Regions from separate parts of the Kitasatospora sp. NPDC023120 genome, predicted to be linked through region 1. Evidence: riboswitches for the same ligand, from Rfam matches in the RefSeq annotation. Region 1 holds a riboswitch; the other holds the start of a gene.
The links. A riboswitch is a leader RNA that binds a small molecule or an ion and turns the genes downstream of it on or off. The one in region 1 is predicted to bind glycine.

Region 1 (7,434 bases):
TCGGCCGTCTCGCCGGCGACGCGCGGGAGCAGGAAGAAGATCGCGAAGGTGACCGCGCTGACGACCAGCAGCAGAATCACCGCCGCGAAGATCCTGCGGATGATGTAGGCAAACACAGTTGGGCGGCTCCGGCGGCCCGCCGCCGTCCGGGATCCTCCGGACGGCGGCGGGCGCCGCTGCCTTCACCTGCCTTCAGGGATGCGGAGCCAGGCTCTTACTTGGTGGTGCCGATGTTCAGGTAGTCGTACTGGCCCGAGAACGCCGGGTTGGAGCCCACGTTGGTGGCGCTGTCCGGGCGGTACAGGAAGACCTTGAAGTAGGTCAGCGGGACGATGACCGCCTGCTCCATGACCTTCTTGTCGATGTCCGCGTAGATCTTCTCGCGGGCGGCCTTGTCCGGGTTGACGGCGGCGTCGTCGATCAGCTTGTTGACCGCCGGGTCGTTCAGCTGGGACAGGTTGCTGTTGCCGGAGGCCTTGATCGCGCGGCCGTCGACGACCTGCTGCAGGAAGCCGTAGCCGGTCGGCCAGTCCGCGGCCCACTGCATCATCATCAGGCCGATGTTGTGGTCCTGGGTGAACTGCGGGGCGCCGGCGCTGTCGGTCAGGTACTTGCCCTGCGGGTACTGCTGGATCTCGGCGTTGATGCCGACCTTCTTCAGCGCGGCCTGGATCGAGGTGGCGGCGGCGACCTCGGTGGCGCGCTCCGTGCGGGCGGAGATGACGGTGTTGATGCTGTCCTTGCCGCAGGCCTTCAGGGCGTCCTTGGCCTTGGCCTCGTCACCCTTGTTGTCCTTGGTCTCGAACAGGTTGAAGTCCTGGTGGCCCGGGATGTCCGGCGGGAGCACCGTGTTGGCGACGGCGCCGCGGATCGGGCCGCCCTCGGCGGTCTGCACCGAGACCTTGTCGATCGCGAACTGGACGGCCTTGCGGCAGTCGACGTTGTCGAACGGCGCGACCTTGGTGTTGATCGCCAGGTAGGCCAGGCGGCCGCCGTAGGCGTTGTCGGTGCTGGCCTTCAGCTTCGGGTTCTGCAGGATCTGCGCCTGGGTCTGCGGGTCGACGCCCTGGCCCACCAGGTCGACCTGGGCGTTGCCGGCCAGCAGGTCCTTGTCGATGGTGGCCTGGTCGATGTTCATCTTGAGCACGATCTTGTCCGGAAGCTGCTTCCGGATCGGGTCGGTGCTCTTGTCCCAGTTGGTGTTCGGCACCAGGACGGCCTGCTTGCCGTCCTCGTAGGACTCGAACTTGAAGGAGCCCGAGGACACGATGTGCTTCACGTAGTCGGCACCGGTGTCCTTGGCCTGCGGGACCGGCGCGGTCTGCGGGGCGCTGACCAGGTAGTCGAAGTCCGCGAACGGGTGCTGCAGGTGGAAGACGATCGTGGTCTCGTCCGGGGTCTCGATGGACTTGAGGTCGCCCTCCTTGTCCTTGTACGGGCCCGCGTACGGCGTCGGGTTGTCGACCAGCAGGTCGTGGAAGTAGGTCGGGCCGTTGGAGTTCACGTCCGGCGCGAAGTTGGAGCGCTCGATGGCGTACTTGACGTCCTTCGAGGTGATCGGGGTGCCGTCGTCGTACTTCAGGCCCTTGCGCAGCTTGTACGTCCACGTCAGGCCGTCCGCGCTGGGCTGGCCCATCGACTCCGCGAGGTCCGGGACGAGCTTGTTGCCCTCCTCGCCGGCGGCCGGGTTGAAGGTGGTCAGCGGCCGCGCGTACAGGCGCGAGAAGTTGTAGATGTACGCGTAGTACGTGTTGCCCGGGTCGAGCGAGTCCGGGGTGCCCTTCATCTCGAAGGTGACCGTCCCGCCCTTCTTGTCCGAGGCGTTGACGATGTTCTTGGTGGCCGCGTCGGCGCCGGCGCCCGAAGCGGAGGACGACGAGGAGCCGCCCTTCGACGAGCTGTTGCAGCCGGTGACGACCAGGACCGCGGCGGCGGCCGCCGCGGTCAGGGCGACGGTACGGGACCTACGCATGGGTGAGATCAACCCCTTGGGGATGTGGAGGAGGGAGGGTCCTGACGACGCGTCAGTTGCTCTTGGGATCGAGGGCGTCGCGGAGCCCGTCGCCGAGCAGGTTGAAGGCGAGCACGGTGATGAAGATCGCCAGACCGGGGACCACCATGTACTGGGGGTCCACCTGGTAGTACCGGATCGCGTCCTGGAGCATCCCGCCCCAGGAGGCCTGCGGAGGCTGGATGCCGACGCCGAGGAAGCTCAGCCCCGCCTCGAAGAGGATGTTGGTCGGGATCAGCAGGGTCGAGTAGACCAGGATCGGACCGACCAGGTTGGGCAGCAGTTCCTTGAACAGGATGAACGGGCCGCGGGCCCCGAGGCTGCGGGCCGCGTGGACGAACTCGCGCTCGCGCAGCGAGAGCGTCTGGCCGCGCACGATCCGGCCCATGTAGGGCCAGTTGAAGAAGCCGATCACGAAGATCAGCACCATGATGTGCAGCGGGAGGCCGTGCAGGCCGAACGCGCCGCCCTGCAGCGAGGTCGAGATCGCGATCGCGAACAGCAGCAGCGGGAAGGCGAGGAAGACGTCCATGACGCGGCTGATCAGCGTGTCCACCCAGCCGCCGTAGTAGCCGGCCATGACGCCGAGCACGGTGCCGATGGTGTTGGACAGCACGGTCGCGCCGAATGCGACCAGCAGGGAGACCCAGGAGCCCTCGATGACGCGGGTCAGCAGGTCGCGGCCCTGCAGCGGGTCGACGCCGAGCGGGTGGTCCAGGCTCATGCCGCCCCAGTCGCCGAACGGCAGACCTCCGAGGTTGGCGTCCAGCAGGTCCTGGTTGAGGGCGTCCGGGTCGAGCCCGAACATCGCCTCGATCGGCTTGGCCAGCAGGGCGAGCAGGATCAGCAGGATCACCACGACGCCGCCGGCGACGGCGGCCTTGTCCCGCTTGAAGCGGGTCCAGGCGATCTGGCCGAGGGAGCGGCCCTCGATCTTCTTGGCCGGGCCGGCGGGGGCTGCTGCCTCCGGTTCGTTCCCGGCGGTGGTCACGGATGCGGTCATGGTGTCAGTTGGTCCCCTCGCCGACGGTGGCCGGCCCACGGGTGCCGGTCGCCGGCTTCGGCGGTGCGGCTGCGGACGTGCGAAAGGTGCTAGGAGGAGCGGGTGTTCGCGGCAGTGCGTCGTGCACAGGCACTGCCGCCACGCGGGATGGGCTTCGCGTGGACGAGCGGGTCGGCGTGCGCGCTCACCTTTGTGGGGTTCCAATGCGCGGTGCGTTGCGCAGAACTCTCTGCCATGCGACTTGTCTTACGCCAGACCTGACAACCGACAGATGCCCAACTGTGATCTGCAGGCATGCACCTCACCTGTCACCGGCATATCACTCTTCACATGGCTGTAACAGGCATGTCAAGATAACCGGACGCCCACACTCGGAAATTCGCCCCGAAAGCATCGAAGCCGACTTGACGGACAATCAAGTCGGCTTCGCGGTGGGATTTAGGCGAGAAGGAGCGCGGCAATCAACGCCCGGGGTAGCCGGGCCACGGCCGCTGGGCGTGCTGGGGCTGCTGCTGCCAGCCCGGCGCGGGCGGCTGCGTGCCGTACGCCCACCCCGGTGTCGGCTGCCCCGGCATCGACTGCCCCGGGTACGCGGGCGGCGGCACCGGCGGGTACGGACCGGTCGCCGGGCGTCCGGCCTCCCGGTCGAAGAACGGCCGCGAGTTGGCGCGCATCCACAGCGCCACCGGGTCGTACTCGTCCGACATCGCCACGGTGGACACCGCGAGCCCCTCCGGGGCCACCGCGATCGCCCGCTGCATCAGCGCGCGCACCGCCTCCACCGCCGGCGGCGAGCTCTCGTACAGGTCCAGACCGATCGCCAGGTACGGCTCCCCCACCGCCGGCTGCACCCAGGCCCGGCGCAGCGCCCGTACCGCGCGCACCTCGCCGGCCTGCCGCTCCAGCAGCGCGAAGAACTGCTGGGCGTTGAGCTGCGGCTCGCTCAGCTTCAGCGGACCGGCGGGCAGCCGGTCCAGGCCCGCGGCGATCCGCCGCAGGTCCGCCCAGGGCACGCCGACGCCGCCGCCGGGGGCGTGCGGGTTGAGCCACAGGCCCCAGCGGGTGCGGTACAGCGAAGCGGCGATCTCACGGCCGGAGATGACCTCGTGGGCCCGTGCCCAGCCGGAGGCGGCCAGCTGCTCGGGCGAGGTGACGGCCGGCGCGTAGCCGTGGCCGCTGATCTCCATGTTCCCGTACTGTGCCTCCGGGCTGCCCGGCGTGCCGTGCCAGAGCAGCATCCAGACCCGGCCGTCCGCCAGCGCGTGCAGCAGCCGCTCGTACGCGTCGTAGCGCTCGGGCGCGACCTCGCGCAGGGCGTGCTCCAGCACGCCCGGATCCGCTCCCGGGCGCCCGGCCGGTGCCTGGCCCCAGGGCCCGCCCGCTCCCGTTCCCGCACTCATGCGCCCACCTCGCCGCGCCTCTTTCCTCGAACCCGCCGGCCCGTCGGCCGTCTGCACGCACCCTATGGCGCGGCACCGGCCACCGCCACGGCGACGTGCCTCTGATACGAACCCGCTCACACCCGCGTGTAGAAAGGCATTACCCGGGTGAGCAGCCACTCGACCACCGGGTCGTCGGCGAGGTCGAGCAGTACGAGGTGGACGCCGCCCGGCAGCGGCGCGGTTCCCAGCGCCCGGCCGAGCGCGTCGTTCACCGCGGCCGGGTCGGCCGGGGCCGCCGGATCCAACTGGACGCCCACGAACATCACGGTCGGCTCGCCCTCGATGCTGGCCAGCGCCCGGCGGGCGGTCAACACCCCGGGAAGGGCCGACAGTTCGGCCCGGCAGGCGGCCAGGAAGTGTTCCGGGTCCTCGCCCGCCACGGGCTCGCGCAGCGCCACCCGACCGCCGGTCGGCGCCGCCTGGTCCTCGGCTCCGTCCCAGCGGTCGTCCCGCGGACCGCGGCGCAGCTCGGCCACACCCTGCGGCGGCACCGGGATGCCCACCGGCGCCTCCGGGTTCACCGCGATGCCCACGCCCAGCGGCAGCCCGCGGGCGAACTCCCAGACCGGCGCGATCGCGAAGGCCATCCCGGGCGCCTGCTGCAGGAACACCTCCTGCGAGGAGAACACCGGCACGTACGGGTCACCGGCCAGCTCGATGGTCGGCAGGTCCAGCGACTGCCCCTGCGGGTCCGCCCCGGCGGGCAGCGGCACCCACACCTGGCTGCGGGCCAGCACCTCGATCACCCGCGGCGTCGCGCCCGGGTCGCCCAGGGCCGCGGTCAGCACCTGCTCCAGCTCGTTGGCCGGCCACGAGCCGCCCGCCGGCGCCGCCTCCGGACCGCCCCACCCCTGCTGCTGTTCCACCGGGTACCCCATGCGCCGCCGATCCCGCCCTCTGCCGCTCGGCCGCCCTCTGCTGCGCCGACGCGGAGCAGTCTAGGGCCCGAGGAGGCTCTCCCTAGGGCTCGTGTTCGGTCCCGAGCCGTGTGACCGGGTCCCCCCTCCCCTCCTCGCCCGGGACGTGCCATGATGTCCGCGTCCGACGGCATGCGCCGCGGGCCCCCACAACTCCATACCGGCCGCTCGAACCCGCGCGGGAGAGCCCGGAGTGCCGCACCAGCGGCACAGCCGGCGCCGAAGGAGCAAGTCCTCCCCGGAATCTCTCAGGCCCCCCTACCGCACGGGTTAGGCACATCTGGAAAGCGGCGCACGGCCCTGTCGCGCGCCCACCCACGGTGCAAGCCGCCATGCTGTCCTCCAAGCTGGAAACAGCTGCGGGCCGGCGGCGGTGAAGCTCTCAGGTTCGACGACAGATGGGGAGACCCACGCCGCCGCATGCCCGCGCGCAGGGTCGGCCCCGAGCGGGACCGGTCCGGCGCGTGCACCCCTGAGTGCCCCGACCGAGGAGTTCCTGGCCATGTCGTCCCTCCGCCTGACCGCGCTCGACGCGCTGCACCGCGCCCTCGGCGCGACCATGACCGACTTCGCCGGCTGGGACATGCCGCTGCGCTACGGCAGCGAGCGCGAGGAGCACCTCGCCGTCCGCACCAAGGCCGGTCTGTTCGACCTCTCCCACATGGGCGAGATCACCGTCACCGGCCCGCAGGCCGGCGAGATGCTGGACCACGCGCTGGTCGGCTTCGTCTCCGCGCTGGGCGTGCTGCGCGCCCGCTACACCATGATCTGCGCCGAGGACGGCGGCATCCTGGACGACCTGATCGTCTACCGCCTGCGCGAGGACGCCTTCCTGGTCGTCGCCAACGCCTCCAACGCCCAGCTGGTCCTCGACGAGCTGATCGCCCGCGCCAAGGGCTTCGACGCCGTCGTCACCGACGACCGCGACACCTACGCGCTGATCGCCGTCCAGGGCCCGGAGTCCACCGCGATCCTGGCCGAGACCACCGACGCGGACCTGCCCGGCCTGAAGTACTACGCGATCCTCCCGGCCCAGGTGGCCGGCCGCGACGTGCTGCTCGCCCGCACCGGCTACACCGGCGAGGACGGCTTCGAGATCTTCTGCCACCCGGTCGACGCCGAGCCGATCTGGCAGGCCCTGACCGCCGCCGGCGAGGGCCGCGGCCTGATCCCGTGCGGCCTGTCCTGCCGCGACACGCTGCGCCTGGAGGCGGGCATGCCGCTGTACGGGCACGAGCTGTCCACCGACCTCACCCCGTTCGACGCCGGCCTGGGCCGGGTCGTCCGCTTCGACAAGACCACCAACGGCGGCGCCTTCATCGGCCGCAAGGCGCTGGAGCAGGCCGCCGCCGCGGCCGAGACCAACCCGCCGCGGGTGCTGGTCGGCCTGGTCTCCGAGGGCAAGCGCGTCCCGCGCGCCGAGTACACCGTGGTCTCCGCCGACGGCGCCCCGATCGGCCGGATCACCTCCGGCGCGCCCTCCCCGACGCTGGGGCAGCCGATCGCGATGGCCTACGTCGACGCGGCCCACGCCACCCCCGGCACCACCGTCGCGGTGGACGTGCGCGGCAAGCACGAGCCGGTCCAGGTCGTGGCGCTGCCGTTCTACAAGCGCGCCCGCTGACCGAGCGCGCACCCGCCTTTCCCCCATATCCGCACGTCGAAGCCGTCCGAGCGGCGGCCCGCTTCGTCGTACCCGCTTCCCATCCTGGAGAATGACGCCATGAGCAACCCCCAGCACCTGCAGTACACCGAAGAGCACGAGTGGCTGACCACCGCCGCCGCGGGCGAGACCGCGACCGTCGGTATCACCCAGCACGCCGCGGACGCGCTCGGTGACATCGTCTACGTGCAGCTGCCCGAGGTCGGCGACGAGGTGACCGCCGGCGAGACCTGTGGCGAGCTGGAGTCGACCAAGTCGGTCAGCGACCTGTACTCCCCGGTGACCGGTGAGGTCGTCGAGGTCAACCAGGACGTCCTGGACGACAACAGCCTGGTCAACAGCGCCCCCTTCGAGGGCGGCTGGCTGTTCAAGGTGCGTGTGGCGTCCGCCGGCAAGCT
Region 2 (7,434 bases), on a different contig from region 1:
GCCGAACTGCTGCCGCTGCTGGCCCGCGCCCCGCTCGCCAGGCCGCTCCTGCTCGGCTCCTCCTGAGCCGCCCGCATCCCACGGGCCGCCGGACCACCCGCCCGGCGGCCCTCCGCCGCGCGCCCGCGCACCCGAGGCCGCGCACTCGAGCCCGCACACCCGAACCCGGGGCGCATCACCCGAACGGCGACCACCTGAACAAGGCACCCGCCATAGCCCGATCGGGCCATCCCCCGCCTGGCCCACCGGTGCGTGTTTTCCCCCCGACCCCACCTGAACGGGTGATCTCTGTGCGGGAGTTGTGGCGCATGTCACGAAATACCTGCGAGCACGTCCGCAGATGCCGACACTGGGAACCAGCGTGGAAGGACCACCTGTCCTACCCACTTGAGCGCCGGTCAACACCTGGTCGGCGTGCGGACAGGATCCGACTACCGCGGCGGCCCCGGACGGCACAACCTCCGGCGACCGCACCACGGGGAGGATCGCAGAGCGAAGCGAGGGTACGCGTATGTGCCAGCACCGTCCTGAGTGCCCGTCGGCCGAGTCCGAGGACCGCGAGGCGGCCGTATCGGTGGCCCGCCACCCGGAGCAGGGTTGGAGCCTGCTCTGCAACGGCGTCGTCCTGTTCGAGGACACCGGAGAGCTGCTCCCGGACGGCCGGGTGATCGCCCCGCGCCGCCCCGTCGCCCACGCGGCCTGACCGTTCGGTCCCACCTCCGGGTCCGGCCGTACGGCGGGGGCAGCCGCCGGATCGACGCGAGTACGGGCAGGGCCCCGGCGGAAAGCTTCCGCCGGGGCCCTGCCGTTCGTCCGGACTACCCGGTCACCGGGTCCGTCAGACGCCGTACTCGTCCAGCGGCGGGCAGGAGCAGACCAGGTTGCGGTCGCCGTACGCACCGTCGATCCGGCTGACCGGCGGCCAGTACTTGTCCGCGGGGTTCACGCCCGCCGGGAAGACCGCCTCCTGCCGCGAGTAGCCGTGCGCCCAGTCGCCGGCCAGCTCGGCGGCGGTGTGCGGGGCGTTGCTCAGCGGGTTGTCGTCGGCCGCCCACTCGCCCGAGCCGACCTTGTCGATCTCGGCGCGGATCTCGATCATCGCGTCGCAGAAGCGGTCGATCTCGTGCAGGTCCTCGGACTCGGTCGGCTCGATCATCAGCGTGCCGGCCACCGGGAAGGACATCGTCGGCGCGTGGAAGCCGTAGTCGATCAGGCGCTTGGCGATGTCGTCCACCGTCACGCCCGTCTCCTTGGTCAGCGGCCGCAGGTCGATGATGCACTCGTGCGCGACCAGCCCGCCCGGACCGGTGTAGAGCACCGGGAAGTGCGGCGCCAGGCGCTTGGCGATGTAGTTGGCGTTCAGCACCGCGACCTGGGTCGCGCGCTTGAGGCCCTCGCCGCCCATCAGCCGGACGTACGCCCAGGAGATCGGCAGGATCGCCGCCGAGCCCCACGGCGCGGCCGAGATCGGGCCGACACCGGTGGCCGGGCCGGCCTCCTCCTGCAGCGGGTGGTTCGGCAGGTACGGCGCCAGGTGGGCGCGCACCGCGACCGGGCCGACGCCCGGGCCGCCGCCGCCGTGCGGGATGCAGAAGGTCTTGTGCAGGTTCAGGTGCGAGACGTCCGCGCCGAACTTGCCCGGCTTGGCCAGGCCGACCAGGGCGTTCAGGTTGGCACCGTCCACGTACACCTGGCCGCCGGCCTCGTGCACCAGGGCGCAGATGTTGGTGATCTCGGTCTCGTACACGCCGTGGGTCGACGGGTAGGTGACCATCAGCACCGACAGGCTGTCGCGGTGCTGCTCGATCTTGGCCTTCAGGTCCTCGACGTCCACGTCGCCGTCGACCAGGGTCTTCACCACGACCACGCGCATGCCGGCCATCACCGCGGAGGCCGCGTTGGTGCCGTGCGCGGAGGACGGGATCAGGCAGACGTCGCGCTGGGTGTCGCCGTTGGCGTGGTGGTAGGCGCGGACGGCCAGCAGGCCGGCCAGCTCGCCCTGCGAGCCCGCGTTCGGCTGGATCGAGACGGCGTCGTAGCCGGTCACCTCGACCAGCTGCTGCTCCAGCTGGCGGATCAGGGTCAGGTAGCCCTGGGCCTGCTCGATCGGCGCGAAGGGGTGCAGCTGGCCGAACTCCGGCCAGGTCACCGCCTCCATCTCGGTGGTCGCGTTGAGCTTCATGGTGCAGGAGCCCAGCGGGATCATGCCGCGGTCCAGCGCGTAGTCCCGGTCCGACAGGCGGCGCAGATAGCGCAGCATGGCGGTCTCCGAGCGGTGGCTGTGGAAGACCGGGTGGGTCAGGTACTCGTCCTCGCGCAGCAGCCCGGTCGGCAGCGCCTCGGCGGCCTCGGCGACCTCGACCGCCTCGACACCGAACGCGGCCCAGACGCCGGCCAGGTGCTCGCGGGTGGTGGTCTCGTCGGTGGAGACGGAGATCCGGTCCGCGCCGTCCTGGTACAGGTTGATGCCGTTGGCGCGGGCGGCGGCGGCGATCTCGGCGGCACGGCCCGGGACGACGGCGGTGACGGTGTCGAAGAACTCGCCGTGCAGCAGCTCGACGCCGCCGGCCCGCAGGCCCTCGGCGAGGGCGGCGGCGTAGCGGTGGGTACGGCGGGCGATGTCGGCCAGGCCGTCCGGGCCGTGGTACACGGCGTACATCGAGGCCATGACGGCGAGCAGCACCTGGGCGGTGCAGATGTTGCTGGTGGCCTTCTCGCGGCGGATGTGCTGCTCGCGGGTCTGCAGCGCCAGGCGGTAGGCGCGGTTGCCGTCGGAGTCGACGGAGACGCCGACCAGGCGGCCGGGCAGCGAGCGGGCGTACTCGGCGCGCACCGAGAGGTAGCCGGCGTGCGGGCCGCCGAAGCCCATCGGGACGCCGAAGCGCTGCGAGGTGCCGCAGGCGATGTCGGCGCCCAGCGCGCCCGGGGACTTGAGCAGGGTCAGCGCCAGCAGGTCGGCGGCGACGGCGACGATCGCGCCCAGGCCGTGCGCCTGCTCGATCACCGGGGTGAGGTCGCGGACCACACCGGTGGCGCCCGGGTACTGCAGCAGCACGCCGAAGACGCCGCGCTCGGCAATCTCGGCCGGGATGCCCTCGGACAGGTCGGCGACGACGACCTCGACACCGGTCGGCACCGCGCGGGTGTTGATCACCGCGATGGTCTGCGGCAGGGTCTCGGCGTCGACCAGGAAGACACCGCCCTTGACCTTGGTGACGCGGCGGGCCAGCGCCATCGCCTCAGCGGCCGCGGTGCCCTCGTCCAGCAGCGAGGAGCCGGAGGTCGGCAGGCCGGTCAGGTCGGAGACCAGGGTCTGGAAGTTGAGCAGCGCTTCCAGGCGGCCCTGCGAGATCTCCGGCTGGTACGGGGTGTACGCGGTGTACCAGGCCGGGTTCTCCATGACGTTGCGGAGGATCACCGGCGGGGTGAAGGTGCCGTAGTAGCCCAGGCCGATCATCGGCTGGAGCACCTGGTTGCGGCCGGCCAGCTCGCGCAGCTCGGCGAGGACCTGGGCCTCGGTCCGGCCGGCGGGCAGGTCCAGGCCGGTGATGGAGCGGATCGCCTCGGGCACGGCCGTGGCGGCGAGCTCGTCCAGCGAGCCGTAGCCGACGGACGCCAGCATCTTCTCCTGCGCGGCGGCGTCGGGGCCGATGTGGCGGTTCTCGAAGGGGCTGGCCAGCTCAAGCTCGGTGAGGGTCGAGGCGCCGGTGGGGCGTCCCGCGTTCGGCTGGGCGTTCATGGTGGTCGAGGCCTCCTGGTCACGGACCGGCGGGGGTACGCACGCCGACCGGCCTTCCCGCTGCGGACAGCGAACTCGGCGATGGCGGGCGGACCCGACAGGCCTCCCCCTCTGTCATCGGGACCTGAGAGCTTCGCCCGCACGGCGCGCTGTGAGCGCTCCGTCGGCTTGCACCGTCGGTGAGGGTGGTGGTCGCCGGCTCCCATGCCGAGACTCCTGCCCTGCTTTCCAGAGTGACCTACCCCACACGGTACGGATGCCTGAGAGATTCCGGGGAGGAGTTGCTCCTTCGGCGCCCCGACCAGCGGTTTTCGCGGTCGGAGACTCTCCCGAGCGGGCTCTGCGGTCGCCGCCCAGGGTACCAGCGGGAGGCCTTCCGATCACGGGTGCTTCCCGTCACCCCGGGTCTACGCGCGTCCCCCGGACAGCTCAGCCCGCAGCCCGTCCGGCGCACCCCGGTCGCGCCCGTCCGTTTCATGGCATTTGGTGTGGAGAGGCGGACGGGACGGGCGCTCCGACCGCCGACCTGCGGGAGTGCCACAGGCCCAGCGCACTGGAGGAAAGAGTGCAGACCGACATCGACCCCCGGGACCTCATCGGCCACAAGGCGGTCGACCGCAACGGAGACAAGATCGGCACGGTCGACGAGGTGTACCTGGACGACGCCACCGGCCGGCCCGAGTGGGCCGCCGTCCGGACCGGCATCTTCGGCCGGGACGCCTTCGTCCCGCTCACCACGAGCGAGTTCGCCGGCGACGAGCTCCGGGTGCCGTACGACAAGTCGCTGGTCAAGGAGTCCCCGGACTTCGGTGTGGGCCAGCACCTGTCCCCCACCCAGGAGCTGCAGCTCTACCGCTACTACGGCCTCGACACCGCGGCGGACGGCCACCAGGCCGGCGAGAACGGCAGTCGGTCCGCGCCGTCCGACGTCGACTTCGGCACCACCCCGGCCGCGGCGCCCGCCGCAGCCGCCGCGGCCGCGGCCGCCGCCAAGCCGCCCGCCTTCCGCCCCCCCGAGCACACGCCGATCAACACCAGCACCGCCCCGGAGGCCAAAGTACGGACCCTCAGCACCCCCGCGCCCACCCGCGCTGTCACGCCGCACGTCGAGCCGAAGCCGCAGCCCACCCCGGCGGCCACCACCCCCGCGCCCGCCGCGGGTGCCGCCGCGTCCGCTCCCGACGCCCCGATCGAGATCACCTGCCGCGAGGAGCGGCTGGACATCACCACCGAGTGGCACACCCTCGGCACCGCGAAGCTGCGCAAATACGTGACGACCGAGCAGATCGAGCGCCGCGTCCCGGTGGTCCGCGAACGGGTCCGGGTCGAACGGATGCCGGTCAGCGAGGCCGAACGCGCCTCCCTCACCGAGAAGGAGATCGACGAGGCCGTCGAAGAGGTCACCCTCCGTGAGGAGCGCCCGGTGGTCCGCAAGTACCTCGCCCCCATCGAGCGCGTCCGCCTCGTGGTCGAGCGCTACACCGAGGAGAAGGTGATCCGGGAGGAACTCCGCCGCGAGCACGTCGACGTCAACGACAACACCACGCCCCCGGACACCGCCGCCCCACCCTCACCGGCGACCGACACCCCCCACCCCACCGCCCCACGCCCCCTCATCTGACCCCACCCCCACCCAGGGCCCCGACCCCCCAAAGGCCGGGGCCCTCCCCATGCCCGCTCTCCTGCCATACCCCAGCCCCTCCCCGTCACCAAGGCGCCGCCCCCTCCCCCAGCCCGCCGCAGGCGCCCCCACCAGCCCGAACTCCGCCCTTTGCCAAAGCTTAACCGCTCGATATTTGACACTCTGAAGTATCTCCCTGCATGGTTACTTCAGTTCATTCACTATGTACGGGAGGAAGCAACCGTGAGTGAGGCACCCCAGCCCACCACCGCGGCCGAGAAGCAGAGCAGCGCCCGGGTCCTGCCGGCCCTCATCCTGGCGATGCTGTCGTTCAGCGTTGTGCAGACCGCGGTCGTCCCGATCCTGCCCTCGCTGGCCAAGGAACTGAGCGTCTCGGCCTCCAGCGTCACCTGGCTGATGACCGCCAACCTGCTCTCCGCCGCCGTGCTGACTCCCCTCCTCGGCCGCTTCGGCGACCTCCGGGGCCGCAAGCCGATGCTGCTGATCTCGCTGGCGGGCCTGGTCGCCGGTTCGGCGCTGGCGGTCAGCACCCACTCCTTCACCTGGCTGGTCGTCGCCCGTGTCCTGCAGGGCGCCGGCGGTGGCGTGATGCCGCTGGCGATCAGCATCGTCCGCGACGAGCTGCCCAAGCAGAAGGTGACCGGCGGCGTCGCCGCCATCAGCGCCTCGATGGGCGTCGGCTCCGGCCTCGGCCTGGTCGCCACCGGTCTCCTGCTGGAGCACTGGAACTACACGTCGATCTTCTGGATGGGCCTGGTCTTCGGCCTGATCGCGATCGCCCTGGTCGCCTTCCGCGTCCCGTCCGACCCGGTCACCGACAAGGACGGCGGCGCCGACCCGCTCGGCGCGCTCACCCTGGCCGGCTGGCTCTCCGCGCTGCTGGTCGCGGTCAGCCAGGGCAACCACTGGGGCTGGACCTCCACCAAGACCCTCGGCCTGTTCGCCGTCGCCGCCGTCGTGGCCCTGGTCTGGGGCATCATCGAGACCAAGGTCGCGCACCCCCTGGTGGACATGAAGATGATGTCCCGCCCGGCCGTCGCCTTCACCAACCTGGCGGGCCTGCTCATCGGCTTCGGCATGTACGGCTCGTTCATGGTCATCAGCAACTTCGCCCAGGCCCCGGACAAGCTGACCCACTACGGCTTCACCGCCACCGTCCTGCACGCCGGTGTCATGCTGCTGCCGTCCGCGATCGGCTCGATGGTGGCCGCCCCGCTGGGCGCGCTGCTGATCGCCCGCCGCGGCCCGCGCCTGCCGCTGGTCCTCGGTGGCGCCCTCGGCGCCGTCGCGATGGCCTACCTGGCCCTGCGGCACAGCCGGGAGGGCGACATCTACACCGCCTCGGCGATCTTCGGCCTCGGCGTCGGCCTCGCGTTCGCCGCGATGCCGGCCTACATCAACGGCGCCGTCCCGGTCGAGCAGAGCGGCATCGCCAACGGCATGAACTCGGTGCTGCGCACCGTCGGTGGCGCGATCGGCACCGCCGTCATGGCCGCCATCCTGACCGGCGACACCATGAAGCTGCCGCCGCAGATCCCGCTCACGCTGCCCACCCTGGACGCCTTCAAGCACGCGTTCTGGACCGCGGCCGTGGTCTGCGTCGTCGCCGGTGTCGTCCCGTTCCTGATCCGCACCGTCAAGCCGGCCGTGCCCCTGACCGTCGTCGACGGCTCGGCCCAGCAGGACTCCAGCGACAAGCTGGTGAAGACCGACGCCTGACGAGGCGTCCGGCCCCCGCGCTCAGGGACAGGGCGCGGGGCCCCGGCCTCCGTACGTCGCGAGGGCATCACGAACGTACGGGGACCGGCACGGTGATGCGGCCCCACCCGGTACTCCCCCACCGGGTGGGGCCGTTTTCGTGCCTCAGGCCCCGCCATCCGTCCCGCCGTCCGCCCCGCCGCTGGCGTCCGCATCCCCGTCCGCCTCCGCGTCCTCGCCCCGGCGCAGCGGCAGCGGCCGGGTCGGCTCGAGCGCCGGGTCGTCCACCGCGAAGGTCCGCACCCGCCCGGGTCCGCTCCACGGCGTCTCGAACCGTACGGTGACCCTCCCGACG

Region 2: it holds a riboswitch for glycine, as region 1 does, so the genes downstream of both, gcvP (aminomethyl-transferring glycine dehydrogenase) here and gcvT (glycine cleavage system aminomethyltransferase GcvT) in region 1, are expected to answer to the same signal.

What each region holds. Positions count from the first base shown of each region.
Region 1 covers NZ_JBVHHY010000008.1:147,637-155,070, reverse strand. The annotation lists gene ACZ3TI_RS14075 (ABC transporter permease) at 1-116, opposite strand, end outside; gene ACZ3TI_RS14070 (ABC transporter substrate-binding protein) at 215-1,972, opposite strand; gene ACZ3TI_RS14065 (ABC transporter permease) at 2,025-3,014, opposite strand; gene ACZ3TI_RS14060 (enhanced serine sensitivity protein SseB C-terminal domain-containing protein) at 3,476-4,414, opposite strand; gene ACZ3TI_RS14055 (enhanced serine sensitivity protein SseB C-terminal domain-containing protein) at 4,531-5,334, opposite strand; glycine riboswitch at 5,543-5,647, shown strand; gene gcvT (glycine cleavage system aminomethyltransferase GcvT) at 5,876-6,997, shown strand; gene gcvH (glycine cleavage system protein GcvH) at 7,097-7,434, shown strand, end outside.
Region 2 covers NZ_JBVHHY010000022.1:11,820-19,253, reverse strand. The annotation lists gene ACZ3TI_RS28915 (hypothetical protein) at 1-66, shown strand, start outside; gene ACZ3TI_RS28910 (DUF5999 family protein) at 512-703, shown strand; gene gcvP (aminomethyl-transferring glycine dehydrogenase) at 839-3,739, opposite strand; glycine riboswitch at 3,844-3,976, opposite strand; glycine riboswitch at 3,978-4,081, opposite strand; gene ACZ3TI_RS28900 (PRC and DUF2382 domain-containing protein) at 4,305-5,360, shown strand; gene ACZ3TI_RS28895 (MFS transporter) at 5,604-7,100, shown strand; gene ACZ3TI_RS28890 (DNA polymerase IV) at 7,245-7,434, opposite strand, start outside.